Regions from separate parts of the Streptomyces sp. NPDC054047 genome, predicted to be linked through region 1. Evidence: riboswitches for the same ligand, from Rfam matches in the RefSeq annotation. Region 1 holds a riboswitch; each other region holds the start of a gene.

Region 1 (10,339 bases):
CCGCCGTCATGGACGCCCGGCGTGCCCGCCGCGCCGCCGTCCGCGGGCCCTTCGGCTCCACCGTCCGCGCCGCCGTCATGAACGCCCGGCGTACCTGCCGCACCACCGTCCGCGGGGCCCTCCGCTCCGCCGTCCGCGCCACCGTCGTGGACACCGGGGGTGCCCGCCGCGCCGCCGTCCGCGGGCCCTTCGGCTCCACCGTCGGCGCCACCGTCATGAACGCCCGGCGTACCCGCCGCACCGCCGTCCGCGGGGCCCTCGTGCTGGTTCGGATCCTGGTCGGGGTTGGTCATCGTTCCTCCTGCGAATCGAACGGCTGGGATTGGCGCATCCTCCAGAGCCTTCTCTGCTTTCACCAAGCTCGCTCACGCAATTCCGGTCGGCAACCTGAGGGAAGGGCGGGGCGCCCGGTCGGTCCACGCCATCGCGGTGCCAGATGCTCTTCACCGGCGGCGGGTCATGATGGTTGCGTGGCGACAGACAGCACGCAGTACACCGAGGACGGCCATTTCATCATCATCAAAGGTCGACGGTGGCGGGCCACCGACCCCCTCGTGCCCGACGAAGTCGAGAAGCGCCTGACTCACCACCTCATGTCCGCCCGGCGGGCTGTGGCCGCTGCGGGTGACGACGAGGACGCTCGGAAGGCGGCCCGAGCCCGTGTACAGCTCGCGAAGACCGGCCTGGGGGAACGCGGCACGGCCTGGTGGGAGCAGAGCCCGGCCGAACGGCGTGAGCGCTGGGACGCCTGTCTGCGTCAACTGGAGGCCACGGAGCTGCCTGCCGGGTGAGAGCGACGCGGTGCCTCACGACCACGAGGTCTCCGGTGTCCGGTTCGCCTAGGTCGACGAACCCTCCACCGGAGACCTCACTGCTGCTGGCTCAGGGCGCGCTGCTACTCATCCCACTTCGCCGTACGCCCACTTCGCCGTACGCCCGCTGCGCCGTACGCCCGCTGCGCCGTACGCCCGAGCGGTTCGCGCTCGGCAACTCGGCAACTCGGCGGCTCGTCAGCTCCTCAGCTCGTCTGCATGGGAACAGCAAGCCACTTGTACGCGATCCAGCCGTTCTCTCCCTTGTGCGGGCCGCTGAGAACCTTCAGGAAGGCCCACTTGCCGCCCCCCGCCGTGCAGGTGACGTACACGCGGCGGCCCTCGCCCACCGTTCCCTTGGCCGTGTAGCCGGTCCCGGGGCCCGTGCGGAACTTCACCGTGGTGTCCGTCTGGGAGTAGTAGTTGGCGACATTCTTCGTGCAGGCGCTGGAGCCCACCGCGGACGCGGCCGGCGCCAGCGCCACGGTGCCACCCGCCACGACGGCGCCGACAGCGGCCATACCGGCGAGACGGGCGGCGATCCTGTGCTTCGTCACTTGTTGCCTTCTCTTGAGAGCTCGTACGCCACGGCCACAGCAGTGCCACGGCCATGGCTTCCAGATGTGCGGGGCAGGGCAGGGCTGAGTCCCGGCTCGAAGCCGGACCCAACTCGCTCCCGCTCAGGCAGCCTCGCGTACCGCTCCAACATTTCCCCAACATCCGGCTGTCACCGCGAGAAGCCTCCACGCGAGACTTACCAGCAGCCTTTCTGGAGTGACGGCTGCGCGACGGTTCGAGCCCCACAAGGCCGGGAGCCCCTCACCTGGCTGGTGAGGGGCTCCCGTCATCGTCTTCTCACCCAGAAGGCTCGTCCGGCACCGGCTCCTCCGAGTGGCCTTCCAGGGCACGGGATTCGCCGCGCCTGGCGGTGCCTCCCTCGTCCGTGTCGGGTACCTCGGCCGCCTTGCCGCTGTCGCCGCCGCTGTCGTCCTCCGCCTTGCCCACGTCCAGGTCCCAGGCGTCGGGCCCATCCGTCGCCTGCTGGTCGGGTGGGTCCCTGGGGATAGGCGTGCTGCCGTCCTCGCCAGGGGAGGCCGGTATCTGTTCACTCACGATGTCTCCTCCTTGACCGTTCGGCTCCAGGCCGGAGCAGGTACCCGCGGACGGCGCGACGACACGTCACCACGGCGGCCATATATCTGTTTTCGCTGTTCAGCTCAGGCAGGGCGCCAGGGGTTGGTCGGACCGTACGCCTGAGTGGTCGCGGTGACTGGCGCGCCCGCAAGCGGGTAACCGGGAGGTCCTCGAAATCCGCGTGGTGTCACAGGTTGGGAGAGCCGATGAGTGAGCGCGACGAAGGCCGGGCGAGACCGGACCCCGGCGGCTTGAGCCCGGGTGCCGTCGACGATGAGCACGTTCCTGTCCCCGAAGAGGACCATGCGGGTCCGCCCGCGCTGCACACTGCGGTTACCGCCCGTGGCCTGGCTCGTCATCGCAGCCGTTCCCTGCGGTGGCTGGTGCTCGGCATCCTCGTGACCGCCGTATGCGTCGTCGCGGCGTGGTGGGGAGCGGCCAGCGGCATCGAGTGGCTGGAAGGGGTGGGCAGTCGACTGGCCGCGGCCGGTGTCGTGATCCTGGGGCTGGGGGCGAGCGGCCTGCATGCGAATGCGCGGATGCGTCAGATTCTGGCGGCAGGCCCGTGGCTGACCCGGCGCGCCCACCAGTTTCCGCCCAGCCGCCTCAAGGGCGTCGGGGTCGTCCTGCGCGACCCGCACGGCGGGCTGTGCCCGCTGCTCGTCCTCTCGACCCGGCAGCGCTACCAGCACGCGATGACCGGGCCCGACGGCACCTTGTGGTGGTGTCCGGGACCCGGGGGCCGTGGCGTCCTCGTCCGTCCCGATGGGCACGAACTGCTCTACGCACGACCGCCGTTCACCGCGTGGGGCCGCAGAACTCGGATCGAGGACGCCAGAAGGGCCGGACTCGACGCATAGCTTCTGCCGCCCGGAGCCGCTCGACCCCACGTCCCGCGTGCGCGCACGAATTTGACCATGAGCGCGGGACAATACCCTCAACTCTTTACGGCTGAGGGCGAATTGACGGGGCACCCGGAGCCGTATGCAGCGAAATCTCTTCGATCCCGAGAATCTCATCCAGCCCGCGTCGGCCCCCGGGCTCACGCAGGAAAACGCGATGGCGGTCCGCTACGCCGTCAAAGGCGAGGCGCGAGCCCGGCAGGGGACGATGGTCGCCTGGCGGGGTTCACTGGAGTTCGAGCGGCAGGGCCAGGGCGTGGGCAACTTCCTCAAGCGGGCGGTGACCGGTGAGGGCCTGGCCCTGATGACGGTCAGCGGTGAGGGCGAGGCATGGTTCGCCTCCGACGCGGCGCACTGTTTCCTCGTCGACGTGGACGACAGCCACGGCCTGACGGTCAACGGCAAGAACGTCCTGTGTTTCGACGCCGCGCTGAACTACGACATCACCACGGTCAAGGGCGCCGGCATGGCGGGCGGCGGGCTGTTCAACTGCACGTTCACCGGCACCGGCCGACTGGCCCTGACCAGTGCGGGCATCCCGCTGGTGCTGCCCGTGACCCCGGAAGCGCCCGTGTACGTGGACACCGACGCCGTCGTCGCGTGGAGCCCGCAGCTGCACGCGTCGCTGCACCGCTCCCAGAGCGTCGGATCGATGGTGAAGGGCGGCTCGGGCGAGGCCGTGCAGCTGAAGCTGGAGGGTGAGGGCGTCGTGGTGGTCAACCCCGGCGAACCCAAGCCGGTCCCGGCATCCTGACGGCCTGAGCGTGTCTGATCGGGCCCCGAAGGGCCGCCGGAGGTGGCGGCCCCTTCGGGCTCGTGGCGCGGCTTGTGTGTGGAGCCGGGACGCACCCCGGATCTTCGTGGCTTCTGCCAGTACGGAGGTCCGCCGGACCCCGGGGAGACTGCCGAGCAAGAGCCGCGGCATGCCTCGGCGACGGGGGCGGCACCCACGGGTGTACCGGAGGGAGACATCACCATGAGCGCGCAGCAGCAGTACGACGAGATCGGTGAGGCGTACGAGGGGGTCAAGGCCCTTCCGTTGGAGCAGTTCGCAGCAGTGCCCAGCTTCCTGGCGATGGTCGGGGACGTGCGCGGCAGGTCGATCCTCGACCTGGCCTCCGGCACCGGCTTCTACAGCAGGGAGTTCAAGCGGCGCGGCGCCACCGACGTCCTCGGTGTCGACATCTCCGGCGAAATGGTCGCCGTGGCGCAGCAGTTGGAGAGTCGCGAACCGCTGGGGGTGCGCTACCAGATCGGTGACGTGGCCGAACTGCGGCCACTCGGCGCGCGCTTCGACATCGCGCTGGCCGTCCAGATGTTCAGCTACGCGGCGGACATCGCCACCACGGAACGCATGTGCCGCAACATCCACCGGAACATGAAGCCAGGCGGTGAGCTGTTCGTGCTCAACCAGTCGCCCGACTTCCGCTTCGACGGGCCGGGCCCGGACAAGTACGGCTTCCGCAGCGAGCTCACCGGCGACGAGGGCGGGACGGGGCCGCAGGTGAAGATCACGGCGCTGCTCGACCCGGGACCGGCCTCGTTCGTCGCCAACTTGCCGCGCCGCGAGGTCTACGAGAAGTGCCTTCAGGCGGCCGGGTTCAGTGACCTGGCCTGGGTGCCGCTGTCGGTGTCCGAAGCCGGGGTGCGCGAGTTCGGCGCGGAGCACTGGGCGGACTTCCACGCCAATCCCCCGCTGGAAATGCTGCGCTGCCGCGCCTGAGGGTCGCGCCGGTGGTCTGAGGCCGGGATCGCGGACGTGCAGCCGCCACGCGCGAGTGTCCGGTGCGGGCTACTGGCCTCCGGCGTCGGGCCCGACGGGCGTGTGCCTACGGTTGCGGAGCTCTTTGCAGAACTCCAAGCACACCCATACGCCCACGGCGGCGACGGTGAGCAGGACGGCCACGCCCAAGAGGAACGGGAGGATCATAGGAAGAGCCTATCCCGGCGCCGATGGAGCGACAGAACCGCCCTATTCTCGCGCCGCCCAGTCAGCTGGACTGCCGCCAGAGCGGTGCCTGTGACCGGCCTTGTTCCGCGGGCATCTCCCGGACCAGGTGGTAGAGGTTCTCGAAGTACGCCTTCCAGCGGTGGGGAAGCCCGGCCAAGCCGAGGGAGAGGCCGTAGGCGGGCAGTTCCTCGTGCACGACGCCGAATGTCTTCCCGCTCCACCCCTCGTACCCCTGCACTTCCCACCGCCACACCCAAGATCCAGGCCGGCCTCGCGGCCCTCGAAGGTGGAAGTACCGCGGCCGCCGCGCACGGCCCCGTAGGCAGCCCTGTGACAAGGGCTCGTCCGGTTGGCCTCAGCGAGTCAAAATGCCGTTACGCGCCACGCCCACGAGGATGCCGAACTGCAGGACCTGATTCACCGCTATGAGCTCGTGACAGGATCTTGCTGAAGCGGCCTGGTCGATGCAGCCGAGGCGATGGTTCACGGTTACGCGGAGTCGAGATGGCGCGTGTCGCCAAGGCTGACGACTTGGCGGTTGTGGAAGAAGTCGTCCTCGCGCAGTGTGGTGATGCTGCCGGGAGGGGCCCGAAAGCTGGCGTAACTGGCCGACTCGATCGGCATCTTGATCCAGGACGCCACGACGAAGGTCAGTGAGCCGCCATGCGTCACGATGATCTGGTGTTCGCGCGCACGCCGCAGGATCTCATCCATGGCCGCGTAGATGCGCTGCGCCCACTGCGCCTTCGTCTCGGCACCCTCCACGCCCTCGTCATGGTCCATCCGCTCCCCGACAGCCGGCGGCGGGACGAAACGCCGGTCCAGCCACTCCTGTGGCCTTCCCCCTGCCGCACCGTAGGACTTCTCCCGCAGCCTGCGGTCCAGGAACAGCTTCACGCCGAACAGTTCGGCTACCTCCTGGGCGGTTTGCCGGGTGCGCTGCAGATCCGAGGAGAACAGGTCGACCTCGGCGCCGTCCGGGATCACGCCCCGAAGCGCCTCGGCGATGGAAGCCGCCGCGCGGACGCCGGTGGGCGTCAGGCGGGAGTCGTGCCATCCGCCGACGACTCCCTCGACGTGGTGCGTCGCCTGTGGGTGGGTGACAACGTAAAGAGTGCGCACGAGAGCCTGCCCTTCGCTGCCTGGCCTCCCGGCCTGCCGGTCGCGGCCCGCTACCTTAACCAACGCGATCACGATCGAGCCTTCCTGAGTCACCTCCAGCAGATCGAGGGCATGGCGTTCCTGCGCCACTTCCGGGAGGCCGCGGTCGCGGTGGACCCGCGCATGGGCGGCCCTGGGAGGGGGGGACTCCCCTAGAGGCAGGCGAGATGTCCATCTTTGCGCGAGAAAGCTACTTCTTCAGCTCATTGGTGGCGTTTATAAAGCCCTGTCTGCATTGCTCAATACTCGTGCGAAATGGTGCACTCTGATACGCCATCGCGCCGCATTCCCAATCCATCCCTCATTCAGTGAAACGGGTCACACCAATGTTTGTGAGCCCGGGAGCCGCTGAGCGCGGTTTCGTTCTACGCAAGGAAAGTTGGGCTATTTGATCAAAGCGCGTGAGGGATTTTGATCATTGGGGAAGGGCTCCTCGCTTTCCCTATGCGAATTCGTGTCTTGTTCCTCGCCAGCCTTCTCGCTTAACGTCGCCATCAATCCGGATGGAACGCCGAATCCTGCCGCTGTCCGGAATCCCTCCCACCCACTCACTCACTTACGCACGGCAGGAGCGGGGGACCCAGGTAAGCCGCCGGTCCGGATTCCGGAACGGCTCGGGGTGAAGTCGCACGCCCAGTGCGACCGGACATCTCCCGTCCGAACCCGACAGCTCACCTCGTAGGCGACGGAGAGGAATTCGTCATGCCCGCAAAGGGAAAGCACCGCCGCCCCAAGTCCAGCAAGCTCACCCGGGGCATCGCCGCCGCAGGCACGGGCGGGGCCGTTCTCGTTCTCCCGGTGCTCGGCGCGACCGCCGCGAGCGCGGCGCAGGCCGCCCCGGCCGCCAAGCCCGCCGCAGCGCCGAAGACCTACGTCGTCGTCGCGGGCGACACCCTCTCCAAGATCGCCCGAGAGCACTCCCAGAGCGGCAGCTGGAAGGAGCTGTACGAGGACAACCGCAGCGTCCTCGGTGAGGCCCCGGGGCTGATCCACCCCGGTCTCAAGCTCACCATCGGCGAGAAGGCCCAGGCCAAGGACGCGGAGAAGTCGGCCGCCTCCAGGGCGTCCGCCGATCGGGCGGACCGCTCCGAGCGCACGGCCGCCGAGCCCGCCGCCGCCCCGGCGAAGAAGACGTACACGAACGACCTCGACGGCTGGATCAAGGAATCGCTCGACGTGCTGGCCCAGCACGGCATCCCCGGGACCTACGAGGGCATTCACCGCAACATCATGCGCGAGTCCTCCGGCAACCCGACGGTCACCAACAACTGGGACTCCAACGCCGCCGCCGGAACCCCGTCCAAGGGGCTCCTGCAGGTCATCGACCCCACATTCGCCGCGTACCACGTGCCCGGCACGTCGACGGACAGCTTCGACCCGGTCGCCAACATCACCGCCGCCTGCAATTACGCGGCCGACCGGTACGGCTCGATCGACAACGTGAACGGCCCGTACTAGGCCGCATCCCGTCTCGTCCGCTGTGAGCCCCGGCGCGCCATGCGTCCGGGGCTCAGCCCTGGACGACGACGGCCAGGATCTCATCTTTCGCTTCCCAGCCGCGGCGGGTCGCTTTTCTCGTGCAAAGCAGTCTCGAACTCGACCTCGGGGCTGCATGCTGAAGCGCCGTCATATAGCGCCCTTAGCCCGCCACATACACGGTGTTGGTGGCGGTCCCGCCTTGCAGGGGGTTGGGGAAATCGACGACGTGACTCGCCGTCTTCGGGAAGACCTCGGCGAGCACGGTGGTGAACTCCGCGTCGGGCGGGTCGTTCGACCACAGGGCGAAAACGCCTCCGGGGTGCAGCCGCCGGGCGAGGGCACGCAACCCCTTGGGCTCGTAGAGCGCCGCGTGGCTGGGGTGCAGCACATGGCGGGGCGAGTGGTCGACGTCGAGGAGGATCGCGTGGAAGCGACGGTCCGGCTCCTGAGGATCAAGGCCGTCGCCGCCGTCGCCGGCCAGCGCGAAGAAGTCGCCCTGGACCAAGCGGCATCGGGGGTCCGTCGACAGGCCGGTGCCCAGCGGCACGTATCCGCGCTCGTGCCACTCGATGACCTCACCGAGGGCCTCGATCACGGTCAGCGAACGCACCCGCCGGTCGTCGAGGACGGCCCGTGCGGTGTAGCCGAGACCGAGGCCGCCCACCGCGACATCCAGTTCGGTGTCCGGCAGTTGCTCGAGGCCGAGCCGGGTCAGGGCGATCTCACCCGCGGTGAAGAGGCTCGACATCAAGAACTCGTCCCCGAGCTTCACCTCGTACACATCGTCGCCCGACGCCGGGTCCCGCCGCCGCCGCAGGCTGATGTCCCCCATCGCTGTCGGCCGCCAGTCGATCTCCTCGAAGCGCATGCTCATCCATTCACCTTCCTGGGCGTTTCTGGGCGGCGGGACCGGCGCGTGGTCAGGCGTCGATGATGACCGGGATGATCAGGGGCCTGCGGCGGTGCGTGCGGAACGCCCAGTTCGCCACGGCGCGCGCGATGAGCTGTTCGAGCTGGTGGGCGTCGCCGACCCCTTCCTCGGCCGCGGTGGCCAGCGTCTTCTCGATCACCGGGATGACCGGCTCGAAGGTGGCGTCGTCGTGGACGAACCCGCGGGCCAGGAAGTCGGGGGCCTCGGCGAGCGCTCCCGTGTCGGCGTCGACGATGGCGACCACCGTGACGACACCCTCCTCGGCCAGCGTGATCCGGTCCTTCAGAGAGGCTTCGGTGACGCCGCCGACGGTCATCCCGTCCACGTAGACGTTGCCCGCGGGCACCTTGCCGGTGATGGAGGCGCGGCCGTCGACGAGGTCGACGACGACACCGTCCTCGGCGATGACGACCTGGTCGGGGTCGACGCCGGTGCGGATGGCCAGATCGGCGTTGGCCTTCAGGTGCTTCCACTCGCCGTGCACGGGCATGACGTTGCGGGGCTTGACGATGTTGTAGCAGTAGATGAGCTCACCGGCGCTGGCGTGCCCCGAGACGTGCACCTTGGCGTTGCCCTTGTGGACGACGTTGGCGCCCCACCGGGTCAGCCCGTTGATCACCCGGTAGATCGCCGTCTCGTTGCCGGGGATCAGCGAGCTGGCGAGGAGAACGGTGTCTCCCTTGCCGATGCGGATCACGTGGTCGCGGTTGGCCATCCGCGACAGTGCGGCCATCGGTTCGCCCTGGGATCCGGTGCACACCAGGGTGATGCGGTTGTCGGGGAGCTTCTCCAGCTCCTTCATGCTGACGACCAGGCCCTTGGGAACCTTCAGATAGCCCAGGTCGCGGGCGATGCCCATGTTGCGGACCATCGAGCGGCCCACGAAGGCCACCTTGCGGTTGTACTGGTGGGCGGCGTCGAGCACCTGCTGGATGCGGTGGACGTGACTGGCGAAGCTGGAGACGATGACCCGTCGCGGCGCGGTGCGCAGGACCTGCTCGATCGCGGGGTTCAGCTCGCGCTCGGAGGTGGTGAAGCCGGGCACCTCGGCGTTGGTGGAGTCGGTGAGGAACAGGTCGACGCCCTCCTCGCCGAGCCGGGCGAAGGCCCGCAGGTCGGTGATCCGGTCGTCCAGCGGGAACTGGTCCATCTTGAAGTCACCGGTGTGGAGCACCATCCCGGCACCCGTTCGGATGGCGACGGCGAGCCCGTCGGGGATGGAGTGGTTGACCGCCACGAATTCGCAGTCGAAGGGACCGAACGCGCGCCGGTCGCCCTCGCGCACCCGCACCGTGCGCGGCCGGATGTTGTGCTCCTTGAGCTTGGCCTCGAGGAAGGCAAGCGTCAGCTTCGACCCGACGACGGGGATGTCGGACCGTTCCCGCAGCAGGTAGGGCACGCCGCCGATGTGGTCCTCGTGGCCGTGGGTGAGCACCACGGCCACGACATCGTCCAGCCGGTCCCGGATCGAGGTGAAGTCGGGAAGGATGACGTCTACGCCGGGCTGGTTCTCCTCGGGGAACAGCACCCCGCAGTCGACGATGAGCAGCTTGCCGGCGTACTCGAAGACGGTCATGTTGCGGCCGATCTCGCCAAGGCCGCCCAGGGCGACGACCCGCAGGCCTCCCTTGGGCAGCGGCGGGGCAGGCTTCAGCTCGGGGTGTGGATGACTCATACGGTGACGCTACCGGAGAGTTGAAAGAGCTGGTCCGAAGGACGCCCGCACTTCGGCGCCCGGGTCGTCGACACCTCCCCATTCCCCGAGAACGAGCACCGGGGCAGCACAGGACCCTCACATCGGGAGAGAGAACAGACGCAGCGGTTCCGACGGCGGGCACGCGGTGTCGTGCAGGGGCGTCATCATGGTCCGCAGCGGCATGGTCACCACACGGTCCCCGGGTTGCTCGACGAGTACGTCCTGGTCGAGCGGATGCCATCCGATGCGCTGGTACAGCGGCACGAGGGGGGA
Region 2 (10,339 bases), on a different contig from region 1:
GAGAGCAGCGCGATGCCGATCGCGCCGGACTGGGTGAAGAGGCCGATCCTGCCGCGCTCGGGGGGATGCGGGGCCAGCGACGCGTTGAGCCGTACGTCCGGCGACGTGTTGATGACCCCGAAGGCGTTCGGGCCGAGGATCCGCGTGCCGTACGACCGCGCCTGGCGCACCAGTTCGCGCTGGCGCTCACGGCCCTCGGGACCGCTCTCCGCGTACCCGGCGGAGATCACGACGAGCCCGAGCACCCCGCGCTCCCCGCACTCCGCGACGGCCTGCGGCACCCGCTCGGCGGGCACGGTGACGACGGCGAGCTCGACGGGCTCGTCGATGTCCCGCACGGAGCGGTACGCGGGCACCCCGTCGACCTCGGCGCCCTTCCCCCCGGCGGCCTTGTCCCTCTCGTCGAACGCGCTGTTCACCGCGTACAGGCGTCCCGTGAAGCCCGCCTCGCGCAGATTCCGCAGCACGCTGCGCCCCACGCCGCCCGGCGTGCGCCCGACGCCGATCACGGCGACCGACTTCGGTGTGAGGAGGCGCTGGACCGACCGCGCCTCGGCGCGCTGCTCACGGGCCCGCATCACGGCGAGCGAACGGTCGGTGGGCTCCAGATCGAATTCGAGGCGGACGACGCCGTCCTCGAAGCTGCGCTGCTGCTGGTAGCCCGCATCCGTGAACACCTTGATCATCTTGGTGTTGGCGGGCAGCACCTCGGCGACGAAGCGCCGGATGCCGCGCTCCCTGGCGACGGCGGCGATGTGTTCGAGAAGCGTGGAGGCGACGCCCCTGCCCTGGTGGGCGTCCTGCACGAGGAAGGCGACCTCGGCCTCGTCGGCGGGCGCGCTGGCGGACATACCGCGCGAGTCGATGCGGTCGAAGCGCACGGTGGCGATGAACTCGCCGCCCACGGTGGCCGCCAGACCCACCCGGTCCACCTGGTCGTGATGGGTGAAGCGGTGCACGTCCTTGGCGGACAGGCGGGGGTAGGGGGCGAAGAAGCGGTAGTACTTCGACTCGTCCGACACCTGCTCGTAGAAGCTGACCAGGCGCTCCGCGTCCTCGGCCGTGATCGGCCTGATCCGGGCGGTGCCTCCGTCACGCAGCACGACGTCGGCTTCCCAGTGGGAGGGGTATGCGTGCCGGTCCGACGGGGTCTGCATGGGGCCAGGGTACGGGTCGCGAAGGCGCCTTGGCCGGGGCACGCTAGGAGTCGTCGACGGCCGGGACACGGGACCACGTGGTGGAAGGACGTACGGTCTTCGGAGTACGGGCCGGTCGTCGGCCGGGTGCGGACAGATGTCCGGCGGAGCACCCGTGACGGCATGAGACACTGGTCTAGACAAGTGTGAGACACCTGGAAGGGCAGCAACACATGGCTGAGCGCCGCGTCAACGTCGGCTGGGCCGAGGGCCTTCACGCCCGACCCGCCTCCATCTTCGTCCGCGCGGCCACCGCCGCCGGCGTCCCCGTGACGATCGCCAAGGCTGACGGCAACCCCGTGAACGCCGCCTCCATGCTCGCGGTGCTCGGTCTGGGCGCGCAGGGCGGCGAGGAGATCGTGCTCGCCTCCGACGCCGAGGGCGCGGACGCCGCTCTCGACCGTCTGGCGAAGCTGGTCGCGGACGGCCTCGAGGAACTCCCCGAGACCGTCTAGTACGGACTGGTACTCATACGCCGAAGGGCCCGCCCGAAATAGGGGCGGGCCCTTCGGCGTTTCCGCGTCCGCTTACTGAATATCGACACCGGACGCAGCATCGGAACGCAGACTTCGGACGCTGAATTCACTGAATTTGGGCAGCAGAAGTAATCCCCACCGAATAGCACTTCTTTGTATACGGCGCCTCTGTTAATGCCGGAGGCCCACCGTGTTTACGGCATGTTGCGAATCCCTCACACGATCACGGTCGCGGCCGCGGCCCCGCTCTCCGCGAGCGGGAAGCGCGGGGAAACGCAGTCGGTGCGCACCCGTCGCCCGCTCCGTGTGGGCCGCGGTGAGCGACCTGGCCCGCTCCGCGTCGCCGCGCGCGACCGCGTCGACGATCGCGGCGTGCTCCGCCCAGGACTCCGCGGGCGAGGCCGACGTCTCGACGACGTACATCCAGGCGATCTTGTGCCGGAGCTGGGTGAGCAGCGACGTGAGGCCGGGGCTGCCGGACGACTGGGCGAGCGTCTCGTGGAACCAGCCGCCCAGGGAGCGCAGATCCTCGCTCTGGCCCCGCCTGGAGCGCTCCTGACCGAGTCTGACGAGGCCGCGCAGGACCTTCAGGTGCGCCTCAGTGCGGCGCTGAGCGGCACGGGCGGCGCCCAGCGGCTCCAGGAGCAAGCGGATCTCCAGGAGGTCGGCCGCCTCCTGCTCGGTGGGCTCCGCGACGCACGCGCCCGCGTGCCGTCGCGTGACGACGAAGCCCTCGGCCTCCAGGGTGCGCAGGGCCTCGCGCACGGGGACGCGGGAGACTCCGTAGCGGCGCGCGAGCAGTTCCTCGGTGAGCCGGCCACCCCGTTCGTAGACACCGGAGACGATGTCGTCCCGGATGGCCGTGCATACCGAGTGCGCCGGAATGCGCATGACCTGACCTCCGCCTTAATCCCCGCGAAACGCGGTCGATCGACGCCTGTTCAGCGACTCTATTGCAGAGCGGCTGAATTTCCGACGGGTGGCCGGAATCCATGGATACTTTTGGCCAAAGGCGATGCGGGAACGGCGAAAGCCCCGGCTCTCCATGAGCCGGGGCTTTCGGTGAATCGGGTGCGCGTCGCGCGAAACGCCTGGGGTCAGACGTTGACGCCGTGCGAGCGGAGGTACGAGACGGGGTCGATGTCCGTGCCGTACTCCTCGCCGGTGCGGGCCTCGAAGTGCAGGTGCGGGCCGCTGGAGTTGCCCGTGGAGCCGGAGAGGCCGATCTGCTGGCCCGGAGTGACCGCCTGGCCGACGGTGACACCGAGGGACGACATGTGGCCGTACTGGGTGTACGTGCCGTCGTTCATCTTGATGACCACGTTGTTGCCGTACGCGCCGCCCCAGCCGGCCTCGACGACGGTGCCGGAGCCGACCGCGTGGACCGAGGTGCCGGACGCGGCGTGGAAGTCGACGCCGGTGTGGCTGCCGGAGGACCACATGGCGCCGCCGGTCTGGTAGCCCGTGGAGATGGACGAGCCGGAGATCGGGGAGACGTAGGTGTTCAGGCGCTTGCGCTCGGCCTCGCGAGCGGCACGCTCCTTGGCCTCGCGCTCCTTCTTGGCCTTGGCCTTCGCCTCGGCCTCCGCCTTGCGCTTGGCCTCCTCGGCCTTCTTCTTGGCGGCCTCTTCGGCCTTCTTGGCGGCTGCGGCGTCGTCGGCGGCCTGCTGCTGGGCGGCGGCCTGCGCGTCGATGCTCTGGGCGAGCGAGTCGCCCACGGAAATCGCCTGGGTGAGGCCGGTGTGCTCAAGAGCCGCGTCGTCGGCGGCGAGCGCCGGAGCGGCCAGGCCTCCGATGACACCGGTGGTGGTGAGCGCGGCGACGCCCGCTACGTTCGCGGTCGTGCGCGTGAGGCGGCTCGGGCGACGGTGCTTCCCGGTGGCACGGGTGAACGCCATGAAGCGGCTGATCCTTTCCTTCCTTCTCGCCTACCGGGTTAGCTGACGGGTTCGGAGCAGGAAGGTCTCCTACGAGTCCCTCGCCTCTCGGCAAGGTTCCCGATTCACCCCAAGGGGACATGTGGGTCCCCGGCTCCCCTGGCTCGCGCCGTACGGGGACTCGGCGATGACTGTCCGGTGCCGCGGGTGCGACGTACTGCATGACGAACAGCCGGACCAGACGCTAAGCGGGGCGTCTTTCAAACGACAAACGGATCAGAGCTTTTGTAGCGCACGCCACAGGTCAGACACGTAACCTCCATACCAATTCGGACATATGGGGACCCCGGGAGCAATTTTCCGCCACTAGGGTCCCCATATGTCCTGACTGTCACTCAGCCCGTGACCACACTCACTTCACCGATGCCGAGCGCCCTGACGGGCTCCTCGATCTGCGCGGCGTCACCGACGAGCACCGTCACGAGCCGGTCCCCGGGGAAGGCGCTCACGACGGCTGCGGTGGCCTCCACGGTGCCGGTGGCGGCCAACTGGCGGTACAGCTGCGCCTGGAAGTCGTCCGGCAGGTGCTGCTCGACCTGGTCGGCCAGGGTGGCCGCGACGGACGCCGCCATCTCGTACTTGAGCGGGGCGACGCCCACCAGGTTCTGCACGGCGACGTCGCGCTCGGCGTCCGTGAGGCCGTCGGCCGCGAGGGTACGCAGGACCTTCCACAGGTCGTCGAGGGCCGGACCGGTGGACTCGGTGTCCACGGAGCCGCTGATGGCCAGCATGGCGGCGCCCGTGCCGTCCGGAGCGGAACGCAGGACCTGGGCGAACGCCCGTACGCCGTAGGTGTATCCCTTCTCCTCGCGCAGGACGCGGTCCAGGCGCGAGGTGAGGGTGCCGCCCAGGCAGTACGTGCCGAGCACCTGCGCGGGCCACACGCGGTCGTGCCGGTCCGGTCCCACGCGGCCGATGAGCAGCTGCGTCTGGACCGCGCCGGGGCGGTCCACGATGACGACACGCCCGGTGTCGTCCGCGGTCACCGGGGGCACCGGACGCGGCTCGGCCGTGCCGCCCGTCCAGGCGCCGACGGTGTCGGCCAGGACGGCGTCCAGGTCCACGCCGGTCAGGTCGCCCACGACGACGGCGGTCGCCGTGGCGGGACGCACGTGCTTCTCGTAGAAGGTGCGCACCGCAGCCGAGTCGATGGCCGTGACCGTCTCCTCGGTGCCCTGACGGGGGCGCGACATGCGCGAGGTGGCCGGGAACAGCTGCCGGGAGAGCTCCTTGGCGGCGCGGCGCGCCGGGTTGGCGGCCTCGTGCGGGATCTCGTCCAGGCGGTTGCGTACGAGGCGTTCGATCTCGCTGTCCGCGAAGGCGGGGGCGCGCAGGGCGTCGGAGAGCAGGCCGAGCGCCTTGGGGAGGCGGGAGACCGGGACCTCCAGGGAGACCCGGACGCCGGGGTGGTCGGCGTGTGCGTCCATGCTGGCGCCGCAGCGGTCGAGTTCGGCGGCGAAGTCCTCGGCGGAGTGCTTGTCGGTGCCTTCGTTGAAGGCCCTCGCCATGATCGTGGCGACGCCGTCCAGGCCCGCGGGCTCGGCGTCGAGCGGCGCCTCCAGGTGGATCTCCACGGCGACGACCTGCTGGCCGGGGCGGTGGCAGCGCAGCACCGTGAGGCCGTTGTCCAGGGTGGCGCGCTCGGGCGCGGGGAAGGCCCACGGCCGTGCGGTGCCGGCCTGGGGCTGCGGGTGGAACTGCATCGTTGCGGCCTCGGTCACTTCGCCGCCTCCTCTTCTTCGTCCTCGTCGGTGGCTTCGGCGCCCTCGGGGGCGGCGATGGGCTCGTACACGAGCACCGCGCGGTTGTCGGGGCGCAGGCGGGCCGCCGCGGCCGCCTTGACCTCTTCCGCGGTGACGTCGAGGACGCGCCCGACGGCGGTCAGCGCGAGCTGCGGGTCGCCGAACAGGACGGCGTACCGGCACAGTTCGTCCGCGCGTCCCGCCACCGTGGAGAGCCGGTCGAGCCACTCGCGCTCCAGCTGGGCCTGGGCGCGCTCCATCTCCTCGGCGGTGGGGCCCTCTTCCGCGAAGCGGGCGAGCTCCTCGTCGACGGCCGCCTCGATGACGGGCACCTCGACGTCGCCGGACGTCTTCACGTCGAGCCAGCCGAGCGAGGGGGCTCCGGCGAGGCGCAGCAGGCCGAACCCGGCCGCCACGGCGGTGCGGTCGCGGCGCACGAGGCGGTTGTAGAGCCGGGAGGACTCACCGCTGCCGAGGACCGTGAGCGCCAGGTCGGCCGCGTCGCACGCGCGCGTGCCGTCCTCCGGGAGGCGGTAGGCGGCCATCAGGGCGCGGGCCGGTACCTCTTCCTCGACGACCTCGCGCAGCTCCTTGCCGATCGTGTCGGGCAGCGAGCCGTCGCGCGGCGGCTGCTTGCCGTCGTGCGAGGGGATGGACCCGAAGTACTTCTCGACCCAGGCCAGGGTCTCCTGGGGGTCGATGTCGCCGACGACCGACAGGACGGCGTTGTTGGGCGCGTAGTACGTACGGAAGAAGTTCCGCGCGTCCTCCAGCGTCGCCGCGTCCAGGTCGGCCATGGAGCCGATCGGGGTGTGGTGGTAGGGGTGGCCCTCGGGGTACGAGAGGGCGGTCAGCTTCTCGAAGGCCGTGCCGTACGGAACGTTGTCGTAGCGCTGGCGGCGCTCGTTCTTGACGACGTCCCGCTGGTTCTCCATGGATTCTTCGTCGAGCGCGGAGAGCAGCGAGCCCATCCGGTCGGCTTCGAGCCACAGGGCCAGCTCCAGCTGGTGTGTGGGCATCGTCTCGAAATAGTTGGTGCGCTCGAAGCTCGTGGTGCCGTTGAGCGAACCGCCCGCTCCCTGCACCAGCTCGAAGTGGCCGTTGCCGTGCACCTGCTTCGAGCCCTGGAACATGAGGTGCTCGAAGAGGTGAGCCAGGCCCGTACGGCCCTTGACCTCGTGGCGCGAACCGACGTCGTACCAGAGGCAGACCGCGGCGACCGGGGTCAGGTGGTCCTCGGAGAGCACCACGCGCAGGCCGTTGGCCAGCCGGTGCTCGGTCGCTGTCAGGCCGCCGGAGCCGGCCTCGGCTGTGGCCGTGTGACCCATGGGCATGTACGTCCCTTCGATCGCGAAAAGCTGGAAATTCTGCCAGTCGTGCCACTGTATGCAAGCGTGCTGACAACCGGTGAAGTTCCCGCTCCGCGCTCGGCGTAGTCGCGGCCGAAGACCGGGTCGTGGTCGGCGTTGTCAGTGGGACAGTCCACAATGGTCGGCGTCAGATCCCGTTGATGCCCTGGCAGACACCGTGAAGGAGCCGCAGCAGCGATGGCCCGCCGCAGCACGAAGACCCCGCCGCCCGATGAGTCGTTCGAGGAGAAGATCCTCGACATCGACGTCGTCGACGAGATGCAGGGCTCCTTCCTCGAGTACGCGTATTCGGTCATCTACTCGCGCGCCCTGCCGGACGCCCGCGACGGCATGAAGCCGGTGCACCGCCGCATCGTGTACCAAATGAACGAGATGGGCCTGCGCCCCGACCGCGGTTATGTGAAGTGCGCCCGCGTCGTCGGCGAGGTCATGGGTAAGTTGCACCCGCACGGCGACGCGTCGATCTACGACGCCCTCGTGCGCATGGCCCAGCCCTTCTCCATGCGCCTGCCCCTGGTGGACGGCCACGGAAACTTCGGCTCGCTCGGCAACGACGACCCGCCGGCCGCCATGCGGTACACCGAGTGCAAGATGGCCGACGCGACGTCCTTGATGACGGAGTCGATCGAAGAGAACACCGTCGATTTCGAGTCGAACTACGACGGCCAGGAGCAGGAACCGGTCACCCTGCCCGCGGCCTACCCGAACCTCCTGGTCAACGGCTCGTCGGGTATCGCCGTCGGCATGGCGACGAACATGCCGCCGCACAACCTCGGCGAGGTCATCGCCGCCGCCCGCCACCTGATCAAGCACCCCGGGGCCGACCTCGAGACGCTGATGCGTTTCGTGCCGGGCCCCGACCTGCCCACGGGCGGCCGCATCGTCGGCCTGACCGGGGTCAAGGACGCGTACGAATCGGGACGCGGCACCTTCAAGATCCGCGCGACGGTGGCCGTCGAGAACGTGACCGCCCGCCGCAAGGGCCTGGTCGTGACCGAACTGCCCTTCTCCGTAGGCCCCGAGAAGGTCATCTCGAAGATCAAGGACCTGGTCGGCTCGAAGAAGCTGCAGGGCATCGCCGACGTCAAGGACCTCACGGACCGCTCGCACGGCCTGCGCCTGGTCATCGAGATCAAGAACGGCTTCGTCCCCGAGGCCGTCCTGGAGCAGCTCTACAAACTGACGCCGATGGAGGAGTCCTTCGGCATCAACAACGTGGCGCTGGTGGACGGCCAGCCCCTCACGCTCGGCCTCAAGGAACTCCTCGAGGTCTATCTCGACCACCGCTTCACCGTCGTGCGCCGCCGCAGCGAGTTCCGCCGCAGCAAGAAGCAGGCCAGGCTGCACCTGGTCGAGGGGCTTCTGGTCGCTCTCCTGGACATCGACGAGGTCATCCGCCTCATCCGCTCCAGCGACAACTCCGCACAGGCCAAGGAGCGCCTGATGGAGCGCTTCTCGCTGAGCGAGATCCAGACGCAGTACATCCTCGACACGCCGCTGCGCCGCCTCACCAAGTTCGACCGCATCGAGCTGGAGACCGAGCGCGACAAGCTCAAGGCCGAGATCGACGAGCTGACCCGGATCCTGGAGTCGGACGCGGAGCTGCGCAAGCTGGTCTCCGCCGAACTGGCCGCCGTCGCCAAGAAGTTCGGCACGGACCGGCGCACGGTCCTCCTGGAGTCGGCGAGCGCCCCGGCGGCCACGGTGTCGCTCCAGGTGGCGGACGACCCGTGCCGCGTGCTGCTCTCCTCGACGGGCCTCCTCGCCCGTACGGCCAACGGCGAGCCGTTCGCAGAGAACGACACCAAGCGCGTCAAGCACGACGTGATCGTCTCGGCCGTCCCCGCGACCGCGCGGGGCGAGGTGGGTGCGGTGACGTCCGCGGGGCGGCTGTTGCGCCTCTCCGTCGTGGATCTCCCGCAGCTCCCGGAAACGGCGGCGGCGCCCAACCTCTCCGGAGGCGCGCCGATCTCGGAGCTGCTCTCCCTGGAGGCGGACGAGAGCCTGATCTGCCTGATGACCCTGGACGAGTCCTCACCGGGCCTCGCCCTCGGCACCGAGCAGGGCGTGGTCAAGCGCGTGGTGCCGGACTACCCGTCCAACAAGGACGAGTTGGAGGTCATCACCCTCAAGGACGGTGACCGGATCGTCGGCGCGGCCGAGCTGCGCACGGGCGAGGAGGACCTGGTCTTCATCACGGACGACGCCCAGTTGCTCCGCTACCAGGCCTCGCAGGTCCGTCCGCAGGGACGTCCCGCGGGCGGCATGACGGGCATCAAGCTCGCGGACGGCGTGAAGGTCATCTCCTTCGTGGCGGTGGACCCGGCCGTGGACGCCGTGGTCTTCACGGTGGCGGGCTCGCGTGGCACGCTCGACGACTCGGTGCAGACGACGGCCAAGGTGACGCCGTTCGACCAGTACCCCCGCAAGGGCCGCGCCACGGGTGGCGTACGTGTCCAGCGCTTCCTGAAGGGCGAGGACTGCCTGAGCTTCGCGTGGGCGGGCCCGACGCCGCCGCTCGCGGCCCAGCGCAGCGGTCTGCCGGCGGAGCTGCCGGAGATCGACCCGCGTCGCGACGGCTCGGGGGTGTCGCTGGCGAAGCCGGTGGCGGCGGTGGCGGGCCCGGCCTGATCAGTCGCCCTGCGGCTCTTGGAGGTCGCGGGCGTCCTGCGGCTCCTGGAGGTCGCGGGCGTCCTGTACGTAGCGAAGTACGCCCCACATGCTGTGCTCATCGGCACCGGCCTGTGGGGCGCCGTACTCCCGGCACGCCCCGAGCTCCTTCTCCAGAGCGGGGACGTCGATGCCCGACCCGATCAGGACGAGCTGGGTGAGCCGGGGCTCACCCGCGGCCCACGGCTCGGGGTAGAAGCGCAGGAACCGCCCCACGGCGTGCACGGCGTACTTGTTGCGCGGGTCGGCGGCGCCGAAATCGACGTACCCCTTGATGCGGTAGAGCCCTTCGGGCCGACTGTCGAGGAGTGCCATGAACGGGCGGGGAGCCATGGGCACTTCGGAGGAGAAGGAGAGGCTTTCGTAGGCGGAGTGCAGATGGCCGAGGTGCGCGTCACCGGGCTCACATTGATGCAGGCCGTCTTGATGCAGGTCGTCGAAGGACAGCTGCCCGACTCGCTCCCCCACGGGCTTCCGGTCGAGGAGCAGCTCGACGTCGACGCGCCCGTACGACGCGGCGACCACGGCCGCGCGGTCGGTGAACCCCCGGACGACGCCGAGGATCCGCTCGCGCTCCTGTTCAGGGACCCGGTCGGTCTTGTTGACGACAACAAGATCGGCGATCCCCAGATGCCGGTCGACCTCGGGATGCCGCTGCCGGGTGGAGTCGAACTCGGCGGCGTCGACGACCTCGACGAGCCCCCCGTACACGATGTGGGGATTCTCGCTGGCGAGCACCATCTTCACGAGCTCCTGCGGCTCGGCGAGCCCACTGGCCTCGACGACGATGACATCGATCCGGGCAGCGGGCCGGGCGAGCCGCTCCAGATACTCGTCGAGCTCACTGGCGTCGACGGCACAGCAGAGGCACCCGTTGCCGAGCGAGACGGTGGAGTCACCGAGCTGCCCGGCGACGGCCATGGCGTCGATCTCGATGGACCCGAAGTC
Region 3 (10,339 bases), on a different contig from region 1:
GAGGCCGAGGACCAGCTTGCCGGGATGGAACTCATGACGTAGCACGGCTCACCTCCACCTGTCCGATGCCCATTTCGATGTGCAGCTCGAGCGTGCCGCCGTCCTTGCTGTCCGCGGGAGGATTCAGCGTCACCGACTTCTCCTTGCCCGGAGCGATGTCCACGTCGCTCTTGGGATCGTCCGGCAACTGGATGTCGCCGATGCCCACTTCCACGTTCAGCTTCACCGTGCTGTCCTTCGGCACGATCACCTTCACCTGCCCGGCCCCCACCTCGGCGCTGGTGCTCAGCGTCCGGCCCTTGCCGGGACCGGCGCGGGTCAGGTCGAGCGTGCCGATGCCCGACCCCAGTTCGTACTGGGGCGCGACCTGTGCCGCCGTGGTCGGCCGCCACTCCGTCTCCGCCCAACTGGTGCTGATGTCCTTGGGCAGTGCGGCGGAGCCCGCGAGGAGCCCGGCCGTGATCACCGCGAGCACGATCGAGCCCACGCCGGTGCGCCCGAGGAAGGCGCTGAGAGCGATGCCGATGCCGAACACGGCGAGGGCGAGGGCGAGGCCGGCCTGCAGGCTGGTGCCGAGCGGCTGCTCCTCCCAGGTGAGGCCGGTGCCGAGACCGCCGGCGAGCAGCGCTCCCAGGAAGACGGAGCCACCGATCCAACGGGGGCCGCGCTGCTGGGGCCGGGGGGCCGCCGCGGGCTCCCGCTGCCGTATCCGCCCGTGCGGTGGGTCGGGCTGATACTGGACGGTCACGCCCTCGGGCCCCCAGAAGTAGCCCGAGATCCCGTCGTGGGTGCCGTCCTTGACGATCGGGTCCCGCCACCACGACGGGACACCGGCCACCGGTGGAGCCTTCGCCTCGGGCGGTGCGTCCGCCACGGCCTGGGCCGCCACCGGGTCGGGATCGGTCGTGCCGCGCTGCTGCGACCAGTACCCCGCGCCCGCGAGGAGCAGGGCGAGGACGGCCGCGAAGGTGAGGGCCCCGCCGTTGTTCAGCAGGGAGAGGAAGACGCCGCAGCCGACGAGGGCGAAGAGCACTGCCGTCAGGGCCTGGCCGTCCACCCGGCCGGAGAGGAGCCGACGCGCCTCGTTCTCCTCCTCGTCCTCGAAGGGGACGAATAGCCACGCGAAGCCGTAGAAGACAAGGCCGAGCCCGCTGGTGACGGAGAGGAGCGCGAGCCCGATCCGGAAGATCACCGGATCCATGTCGCAGTGCTGACCCAGCCCCGCGCACACGCCGCCCAGCCTTTTGTGCCGCCGATCGCGGCGGAAGGCCCGCACGTCCCACGGCCCGCCCGGCTCCCGCGCCGTGGCGGCAAGGTGGTCGCGCGGTGCGGCCTGCGGGCCCGTCCCGGCGGGCTGCTCGTCTGTCATGTGTCCATGGTGACGGGCCCGAGGCCGCCGCGGCAGTCGGGACAACCCTGGCCGAACCCTGAGATCGCCCCTGACACGTCCCTGCCCCGACCTCCGCGCCCCGCCGTCCGGGTCGGAGATCAGGGACGTCTCGGGGGTCGACCCTGATGCCCGCGCCCGCGTACGCGTGTGAATATCGGAGACATGCCGGAAGCCGCAGCAGTATCCATCGAAGACGAGCGGCCGCTGCGAAAGCTCTATCGCAGCGGTGACGGCCGTTGGCTCGGCGGTGTCGCTCGCGGCCTCGCCGGTCATCTCGGGCTGCCCGTGGTCTGGGTGCGGCTGATCTTCGTCGGTCTGTTCATGGCGGACGGGCTGGGTGCGTTGCTGTACGCGGCGTTCTGGTTCTTCGTGCCGCTGGGTGTCGGCGGGGTCGACGCCGAGCGCCCGCCCACCGCCGTCACCACCGAGACGGCGTCCGACGGACGCCGCAGACTCGTGGCCCGCAAGCCGGACAAGGGCCAGCTCGTCGCGCTGCTGGCGATGGTCATCGTCGCCATGGTCTTCGTCGGGAACGTGGATCTGGGCAGCTCGACCAAGGCCTATCTGGTCCCGACCCTGCTCGTCGCCGCCGGTGTCGCCCTGGTCTGGCGGCAGGCGGACAACGCCCGCAGGGCCCGCTGGATGGCCGTCGGCCGCCGCAGGCGCACCCTGACCATCGCCCGCGCGGGGGCCGGAGTGCTGCTCGTCGGCGCCGGTGTCTCCGGCATCTTCGTGCTGCAGGGCTCCACCTCGCACCTCAGCTCCGTGCTGCAGGCCGCGCTGGCGGTGCTCGTCGGCGTCGCGCTGCTCGCTGGCCCCTACCTCGTGCGCATGATGCAGGACCTCTCCGAGGAGCGGCTGATGCGTATCCGCGCCCAGGAGAGGGCGGAGGTCGCCGCCCATGTGCACGACTCGGTCCTGCACACCCTGACCCTCATCCAGCGCAATGCCGAGAGTGCCTCAGAGGTGCGCCGCCTGGCCCGCGCCCAGGAGCGCGACCTGCGTCAATGGCTCTACAAACCGGAGGGCACCGGCAAGGACGAGGCGGATGAGCCCGACACCCTCGCCGAAGCGGTCCGGCGCGACGCCGCGGAGGTGGAGGACAAGCACGGCGTCCCCATCGAGGTCGTCATAGTCGGCGACTGCCCGCTCGACGACCGGCTGACGGCGCAGGCGCAGGCCGCGCGGGAAGCAATGGTGAACGCCGCCAAGTACGGTGGCGAGGGCGGTGCGGTGCAGGTCTTCGCCGAAGTCGAGGGGGAGACGGTGTTCGTGTCCGTCCGGGACCGTGGCCCCGGCTTCGATCTGGATTCCGTGCCGGACGACCGCATGGGCGTACGAGAATCGATCATCGGCCGTATGCAGCGCAACGGCGGCACGGCGCGCCTGCGCGCGGTGCCGGGGGGCGGCACGGAAGTCGAGCTGGAGATGGAGAGGACGGCGACGACATGAGCGACGCGAGCGAGCCCGTGGGGCCCAGGGGTGGATCGGACGGAGCAGTCGAACCGTCCGCGGCCGAAGCGAACACGTCTGCCGGGGCGAATGAACCGGCTCAGGCCGCCGGTGGGGCTGGCGCGGCCAGTGGTGCCGTGGGCGGTGACCAGGAGGGCCGCCGTGCGCGCGTCGTCCTCGTCGACGACCACCGGATGTTCCGCACGGGCGTCCAGGCGGAGATCGGCAGGACCGCGATCACCGGTGTCGAGGTCGTCGGCGAGGCGGCGGACGTCGACCAGGCGGTCACGGTCATCACGGCGACGCGTCCCGAGGTCGTGCTCCTCGACGTGCATCTTCCGGGCGGCGGCGGGGTCGAAGTGCTGCGCAGGTGCGCGCCGTTGATGTCCGATGCCGAGCGGCCCGTGCGGTTCCTCGCGCTGTCCGTGTCGGATGCCGCCGAGGACGTCATCGGAGTCATCCGCGGTGGTGCCCGCGGTTATGTCACCAAGACGATCACCGGTACGGACCTGGTCGACTCCATCTTCCGGGTGCAGGACGGCGACGCGGTCTTCTCGCCGCGCCTGGCCGGGTTCGTCCTCGACGCCTTCGCGTCGACCGACGCGCCCCCGGTCGACGAGGACCTGGACCGCCTCACGCAGCGCGAGCGCGAGGTGCTGAGGCTCATCGCGCGGGGGTACGCGTACAAGGAGATCGCCAAGCAGCTCTTCATCTCCGTGAAGACGGTCGAGTCGCATGTGTCGGCGGTGCTGAGGAAGCTGCAGCTGTCCAACCGGCACGAGCTGACGCGGTGGGCGACGGCGCGGCGGCTGGTCTGACGGTCCCCGCGGCCGGGGGCGGTCCTGGCTAGCGGTGCGCGCCGTTCGCAGCGGGGGCGGGGCCCAACTTCCGTATCGCCCAGCGGTAGTGGCCCACCGCCTTGGTGATGCCGATGAGGCCCGTCAGCCACAAGATGAGGCCCGTGCCCATGCCGAGCGCGACGTCGCTGTACGAGTCGCGTCCCGGCTCGGCGTAGGCGGCGGCCGCGAACGACGCCCACAGGCCGAGTGCGCACACGAGGAGGGACGAGAGGAGCCAGCAGAGGCTGAGGCCGGGGGAGCGGAGAGCGGAGTCCGACGCCGGGTGGCTGTCCAGGGCCAGCCAGCTGTCGGTGAGTTCGCGGGCCTTCCGGTCGTTGCGGATACCGACGACGACGCCGATCACGCAGGGCACGAGGGCCCCGAGGCCCAGGACCGCGCAGAGCGGGACCATGACGAAGGCCATCACGTCGTGGTCCTCGATCATTTCGAGCGGCACCGTCAGGAGCGCCCAGCCGACGACACAGCCGAGCGCGAACAGCCAGAGCAGCAGGATTCGGTGCACGCCCATGATCTGCCTGCGCAGCGCTTCGAGTGCCATGCCGCGGTCGTGCAGCAGCGCGTTCCGGTCCTGCCAGGTGCGCAGGTAGGCAGGTGGCGGAGGGGGCGGCAGCGTACGGCGGGGCATGGCCCTGACAGTACCTCCGGGTCCACAAGGCTTCTCACCCCGCCCGCAGTGCCCTACAACACCCTGCCCGCGATGCCCCGCGCCCCGCCGACAACGGCCTGCGCCCCCCTCACGTGACCTCTCACGCCACCCGCGTCGCGCCCGCGAAGGGCATCTGGCTGATCGGGGCGAGACGTACCGGAGCGCTCGGGTTCGGGGCGTGGATCATCTGGCCGTTGCCCACGTAGAGCCCCACATGGCTGATGCCCTGGTAGAAGAAGACCAGGTCGCCGGGCTGGAGTTGGGAGCGCGGGACCCGCTCGCCCGCCGCGATCTGCGCGTACGTCGTGCGCGGCAGGTCGACCCCCGCAGACCGGTAGGCGGCCTGGGTGAGCCCGGAGCAGTCGAAGGCGTTGGGACCGGTGGCGCCCCATACGTACGGGCTGCCGAGGGCCTTGTGGGCGTACGAGACGGCCGCTGAGGCACGGGCGTTGGGCGCCTTGGCCGGGGCGCCCGAGACGCCGTCGCGGCCCGCGGTGCGGGACGCCCTGTCCTCGCCCGCCAGCTCCGCGCGCTGGTCGCCGGTGAGCTGCGACAGGAGCCGCTTGGCCGCGTCCAGCTTTCCGTTGACCGTCTTCTTGTGCTTCTTCAGCTCCGCCTGGCGGGACTTGAGGTGCGCCAGAGTCCCGTCGGCCTCGGTGTGCAGTTGGTCGACCTCCTGGAGCTGCTTGCGCACTCCGGCCACGGCCGCGGCCTGGCGGCTGTCCGCCCGGTCGGCGAGCGCGGCGCGCTCGAGGTACTGGTCGGGATCGGAGGAGAGCGCGAGCTGGACGGCCGGGTCGATGCCGCCGCTGCGATACTGCGCGGCGGCGATCGAACCGAGGCCCTCGCGTGCCGAGTTGAGCTTCTCCGTCTTGCGGGCCGCCTCGTCCCGCAGTTCGCGCAGGGACTTCTCGGCGCCTTCGGCCTTCTCCTTGGCGCCGTTGTACTTCTCGGTGGCGATCTCCGCCTCGCGGTAGAGCGCGTCGACCTTGGACTTCACCTCGGCCGGACTGAGCCGCGGATCCGCGTGTCCTGTCCCGTCGAACGCGGTGGCCGTGGCGGCCCCCGCGAGGGCGATGGTGGCGGCGGTGCGGGCCGTATGGCCACTGAGCGAGCGCTGTCTGGGCTTGCGGTGCGCTGCCACGAAGGGGGGCTCCTTAAGGGTCCGGCGGCGGCCCGCACAGGGGGAGCGGACCGCCGCCGGATTCTCGGCGGTGGTGTCCGACTGCCGCCCCTGGTCCGGGCGGCGGTGGGGAGCCGGTCACCTGACGAAGGACGCTAAACCTGGCCGTCACGGCTTGGTGGCGGATTGTGCACAACTGACGCAAGTGTTCTAGACGGTGACCGTATGTGGCTGTTCGATCTCTCGGGCGAGGACCCTTCGCGTACGCGTGTGACCGATGCGCCGCTTGGGGCCCACCTGGCTACGGAGCGGTGATAAGGCCCCGGCTAGGCTCCGGAACCATGGACGTTCTCACCCATCTCTTCGTCGGCCTGCACATCATCGGCATCGCCTCCCTCCTGGGCGGCTTCCTTACCCAGATGAAGCAGATGGGCCAGGGCACGGCCCGCTTCAACCCGGCGATGCTGCACGGCGCGCTGACGATGCTCGTCACGGGCGTGATCCTGGTGGGTCTCAACCAGGCGGACGACAATCCGGTCAACAACGTCAAGATCGGCATCAAGATGGCCGTGCTGATCGTGATCCTCGCGCTGGTCTACGTGAAACGGGACGAGGAGAAGGTGGACAAGGCGATGTTCGGCGCCGTCGGGCTGCTGACCGTCGTGAACATCTTCATCGCGGTGCTGTGGACCTGACCCGGCCCGCAGAACTCGGCCCGTAGAAACCGGCCCGCAGAACCCGAGCCGCAGAAAAACGGCCCTCCACGCGCGCGTGGAGGGCCGTTTTCTCGTGTGTGTGACGGTTACGCGGGTCGCACGACGCTGTGGATCGGCATGTAGTAGATCGACTCGACGCGGACGTTCGCGCCCGGCTTCGGGGCGTGGATCATCTTGCCGTCGCCGATGTAGATCCCTACGTGGCTGATGTCGTCGTAGAAGAAGACCAGGTCACCCGGCTTGGCGTCGGCGGTCTTCACGGTCGTGCCGACCTTCACCTGGTCCCACGTCGTACGCGGCAGGGAGATCCCCGCGGCCTTCCACGCGTCCTGGGTGAGCCCGGAGCAGTCGTAGGAGTCGGGGCCGGTGGCGCCCCACACGTACGGCTTGCCGATCTGCGCCTCCGCGAAGTTGATCACCTTCGCGGCCTTCGTCGCGTAACCGCTGTCCGTGTCACCGGAGCCGGAGCCGGAACCCGTGCCGGTGTCGGTGCCGGTGTCGGAGCCGGAGTCCGGGGTCTCCTTGTTCTGCTCGCGTTCCTTGGCCGCCGCCTCTTCCGCCGCCTTGCGCTTGGCCTCCGCCTCGGCCTCCTGCTTGCGGGCCAGCTCGGCGGCCTTGCGCTTGGCCTCTTCTTCCTTCTTCTTCTCGATCGCCGCGAGCCGCGCCTTCTCCTCGGCGGTCAGCTCCGAGAGCATCGTGCGCGCCTGGCCCAGCTTCTTCTGGACGGTCTGCTTGCTCGTCCTGAGGTCGTCCCGCGAGTCGCTCAGCGTCTCCAGGCTCTTGGCGGCCTTCGTGCGCTGCTTCGTAGCCGACGCCTGCTGCGTCTGGTAGTCGTCGACCGCCTTCTTCTGGCGCGCGGTGAGCCGGTCCGACAGGTGGTTCTGGTCGAAGTACCCCTGCGGGTCGTCGGCGAGCATCATCGTGGCGGTCTCGGAGACGCCGCCGGTGCGGTACTGGGCCGCGGCGAACGTGCCCAGCTCCTGGCGGGCCTCGTTCAGCTTGTCGGTGCGCTTGGCCACGTCGTCCAGGAGTGTGTCGACCTTCTTGCGCTGCTTGTCGGTGCGCTCCTTGGCCGAGTTGTACTTCTGGGTGGCGACGCCCGCCTGGTGGTAGAGGTCGTCGACCTTCTTCTGGACCTCTTCGAGGCTGGGCTTCTGCGGAGCGGACGGTGCTGCCTGCGCGCTCTGTGACAGCAGGGCCACGGAGGTGAGGGCCGCCGTCGTGATGCCGAGGGCGGGAGTGGCGCGTAGGCCGGCCATGCGGGTCCGCGGCTTGCGGTGCGACGCCAAGGGAGGCGACTCCTTCCGTAGACCGCCTACCGGGTTAGCTGTCGGGTTCGGGCGGGTGGTTCCGGAAGGTTGCCCTACAGTCCCGTACTTCGTACGGGACCGATTCACCCCAAGTTCAAAGTGGGTCCCCGGCTCCGAGGAGATCGAACTCGGCGGAGGCCACCCGTTCCCGGCGGGGTTCGCCGGTGGGAGTGCGAGCGGCCCGGGCAGCAACCTAGCCAATTCGTGTGGCCCGTGTGAAGGTTGATGTTCGATATGCCCGATACGTTTTCGTTACTTTACGAAGCTCTTGACGCGGGCACGCCGTGCCATGGCGGAGCGTGACCGTCCGCGGGCGGGGCGTAGGCGGGCGTAGGCGGGGTGAGGTGGCCGGAACCCGGGGCGGGTTGTCAGTGGGGCCGCCTAGACTCGGGAGGCGATGAGCAGCCTCTTTGATGACAGCTTCCTGGCGGACCTCCAGCCCTCGCGGGCCTCGGAGGAGGAGCCCCCGCCGCCGCCCGAGGACAGTGCCCCGGAATCCGTTCCGGATGATCTGTTCGACGGGAAGTTCGACGCGCCCACACCCCGGGACGCGCACTACCGCGGCGGCGCCCCCCGCCCGGTGATCGACCCGGCGGCCCTGCTCGACGGGCTGAACGAGAACCAGCGAGCGGCCGTCGTGCACGCACACTCCCCGCTGCTCATCGTCGCCGGCGCGGGCTCGGGCAAGACCCGGGTCCTGACGCACCGCATCGCGTATCTCCTGGCCGAGCGGCACGTGCACCCGGGGCAGATCCTGGCGATCACGTTCACGAACAAGGCCGCGGGCGAGATGAAGGAGCGCGTCGAGCAGCTCGTCGGGCCGCGGGCCAACGCGATGTGGGTGTCGACGTTCCACAGCGCGTGCGTGCGGATACTGCGCCGCGAGTCGAAGACGATCGGCTTCACCTCCTCCTTCTCGATCTACGACGCCGCCGACTCCAAGCGGCTGATGGCCCTGGTCTGCCGGGACCTGGACATCGACCCGAAGAAGTTCCCGCCGAAGTCCTTCAGCGCCAAGATCTCGAACCTGAAGAACGAGCTGATCGACGAGGAGACCTTCGCGGGCCAGGCCGCCGACGGCTTCGAGAAGACGCTCGCCCAGGCGTACGCGATGTACCAGTCGCGGCTGCGCGAGGCGAACGCCCTCGACTTCGACGACCTGATCATGACGACGGTCAACATGTTCCGCGCGTTCCCGGACGTCGCCGCGCACTACCGCCGCCGCTTCCGCCACGTGATGGTCGACGAGTACCAGGACACCAACCACGCCCAGTACGCCCTGGTGCGCGAGCTGGTGGGTCCCGCGGACGGCGAGGGCAGCGAGGGCGAGGGACCCGCCGAGCTGTGCGTCGTGGGTGACGCGGACCAGTCGATCTACGCCTTCCGCGGCGCCACGATCCGCAACATCCTCCAGTTCGAGGAGGACTATCCGAACGCGACGACGATCCTCCTCGAGCAGAACTACCGCTCCACGCAGACGATCCTGACCGCGGCCAACGCCGTCATCGAGCGCAACGAAAGCCGCCGCCCGAAGAACCTGTGGACCAACGCGGGCGCGGGCGCGGGCATCACCGGCTACGTCGCCGACACCGAGCACGACGAGGCGCAGTTCGTCGCCGACGAGATCGACCGGCTCACCGACGCGGGCGACGCGAAGGCCGGTGACGTCGCGATCTTCTACCGGACGAACGCGCAGTCCCGTGTCTTCGAAGAGATCTTCATCCGCGTCGGCCTGCCGTACAAGGTCGTCGGCGGCGTCCGCTTCTACGAGCGCAAGGAGGTCCGGGACGTCCTCGCGTATCTGCGCGTGCTCGCCAATCCGGAGGACTCCGTCCCGCTGCGGCGCATTCTGAACGTACCCAAGAGGGGCATCGGCGACCGCGCGGAGGCGATGATCGACGCGCTCTCGCAGCGCGAGAAGATCTCCTTCCCGCAGGCGCTGAAGCGCGTCGACGAGGCGTACGGAATGGCGGCTCGCTCGGCGAACGCCGTCAAGCGGTTCAACGTGCTGATGGAGGAGCTGCGGACCGTCGTCGAGTCGGGCGCGGGTCCCGCCGTCGTCCTGGAGGCCGTGCTCGAACGGACCGGCTATCTCGCCGAGTTGCAGGCATCGACCGACCCGCAGGACGAGACGCGCATCGAGAACCTCCAGGAACTCGCCGCCGTGGCCCTGGAGTTCGAGCAGGACAGCGGTGAAGTCGGTGGCGCCGGTGAGGCCGGTGAAGCCGGTGAAGGTGCAGCGGAGACCGAGGACGCGGACGCAGGAGCGGACGCGGGCGCGGGCACAGGCGTGTCGGGCACCCTCTCCGAGTTCCTGGAGCGGGTCGCGCTCGTCGCCGACTCGGACCAGATTCCCGACGAGGAGGACGACGGCTCCGGAGTCATCACGCTGATGACGCTGCACACCGCCAAGGGCCTCGAGTTTCCGGTCGTCTTCCTGACCGGCATGGAGGACGGCGTCTTCCCGCACATGCGTTCCCTCGGCCAGGTCAAGGAGCTGGAGGAAGAGCGTCGCCTCGCGTACGTGGGCATCACGCGCGCGCGGGAGCGGCTCTACCTCACGCGGTCCTCGATGCGCAGCGCCTGGGGACAGCCCTCGTACAACCCGCCGTCGCGCTTCCTGGAGGAGATCCCGGAGGCCCACCTGGACTGGAAGCGGAAGGGTTCCGTCGGCGCACCGGCATCCTCCGGACCCGCGGCCGGGATCGCCTCCTCCTTGTCGTCGTCGCGCTCGCGCACCGGGGGCGCGCAGGGCTTCGCCACGCGCCGTGCGACGGAGAAGCCGGTGGTCGCGCTGGCGATCGGGGACCGGGTCACGCACGACCAGTTCGGCCTCGGAACC

What was found. Region 1 has a riboswitch for cyclic di-AMP ahead of ACZ6ZP_RS17280 (LysM peptidoglycan-binding domain-containing protein). Riboswitches for the same ligand answer to the same signal wherever they lie in the genome.
Region 2: another riboswitch for cyclic di-AMP. It lies ahead of ACZ6ZP_RS40840 (M23 family metallopeptidase); the one in region 1 lies ahead of ACZ6ZP_RS17280 (LysM peptidoglycan-binding domain-containing protein).
Region 3: another riboswitch for cyclic di-AMP. It lies ahead of ACZ6ZP_RS32635 (C40 family peptidase); the one in region 1 lies ahead of ACZ6ZP_RS17280 (LysM peptidoglycan-binding domain-containing protein).

The regions. Positions count from the first base shown of each region.
Region 1 is NZ_JBVJKV010000004.1:127,321-137,659, reverse strand. It holds gene ACZ6ZP_RS17330 (BatC protein) at 1-293, opposite strand, end outside; gene ACZ6ZP_RS17325 (hypothetical protein) at 471-791, shown strand; gene ACZ6ZP_RS17320 (SH3 domain-containing protein) at 1,019-1,369, opposite strand; gene ACZ6ZP_RS17315 (hypothetical protein) at 1,668-1,925, opposite strand; gene ACZ6ZP_RS17310 (hypothetical protein) at 2,345-2,806, shown strand; gene ACZ6ZP_RS17305 (AIM24 family protein) at 2,931-3,602, shown strand; gene ACZ6ZP_RS17300 (class I SAM-dependent methyltransferase) at 3,825-4,571, shown strand; gene ACZ6ZP_RS17295 (hypothetical protein) at 4,641-4,778, opposite strand; gene ACZ6ZP_RS17290 (hypothetical protein) at 4,840-4,995, opposite strand; gene ACZ6ZP_RS17285 (histidine phosphatase family protein) at 5,289-5,921, opposite strand; cyclic di-AMP (ydaO/yuaA leader) riboswitch at 6,504-6,660, shown strand; gene ACZ6ZP_RS17280 (LysM peptidoglycan-binding domain-containing protein) at 6,663-7,418, shown strand; gene ACZ6ZP_RS17275 (spermidine synthase) at 7,600-8,313, opposite strand; gene ACZ6ZP_RS17270 (ribonuclease J) at 8,360-10,045, opposite strand; gene ACZ6ZP_RS17265 (GNAT family N-acetyltransferase) at 10,163-10,339, opposite strand, start outside.
Region 2 is NZ_JBVJKV010000018.1:6,371-16,709, forward strand. It holds gene ACZ6ZP_RS40825 (bifunctional acetate--CoA ligase family protein/GNAT family N-acetyltransferase) at 1-1,157, opposite strand, end outside; gene ACZ6ZP_RS40830 (HPr family phosphocarrier protein) at 1,370-1,651, shown strand; gene ACZ6ZP_RS40835 (GntR family transcriptional regulator) at 1,844-2,563, opposite strand; gene ACZ6ZP_RS40840 (M23 family metallopeptidase) at 2,770-3,570, opposite strand; cyclic di-AMP (ydaO/yuaA leader) riboswitch at 3,583-3,746, opposite strand; gene ACZ6ZP_RS40845 (M16 family metallopeptidase) at 3,945-5,330, opposite strand; gene ACZ6ZP_RS40850 (M16 family metallopeptidase) at 5,327-6,685, opposite strand; gene ACZ6ZP_RS40855 (DNA gyrase/topoisomerase IV subunit A) at 6,899-9,352, shown strand; gene ACZ6ZP_RS40860 (CobW family GTP-binding protein) at 9,353-10,339, opposite strand, start outside.
Region 3 is NZ_JBVJKV010000011.1:61,629-71,967, forward strand. It holds gene ACZ6ZP_RS32600 (hypothetical protein) at 1-45, opposite strand, end outside; gene ACZ6ZP_RS32605 (PspC domain-containing protein) at 32-1,369, opposite strand; gene ACZ6ZP_RS32610 (ATP-binding protein) at 1,553-2,842, shown strand; gene ACZ6ZP_RS32615 (LuxR C-terminal-related transcriptional regulator) at 2,839-3,660, shown strand; gene ACZ6ZP_RS32620 (hypothetical protein) at 3,689-4,327, opposite strand; gene ACZ6ZP_RS32625 (C40 family peptidase) at 4,449-5,492, opposite strand; gene ACZ6ZP_RS32630 (hypothetical protein) at 5,813-6,166, shown strand; gene ACZ6ZP_RS32635 (C40 family peptidase) at 6,274-7,476, opposite strand; cyclic di-AMP (ydaO/yuaA leader) riboswitch at 7,485-7,641, opposite strand; gene ACZ6ZP_RS32640 (ATP-dependent DNA helicase) at 7,895-10,339, shown strand, end outside.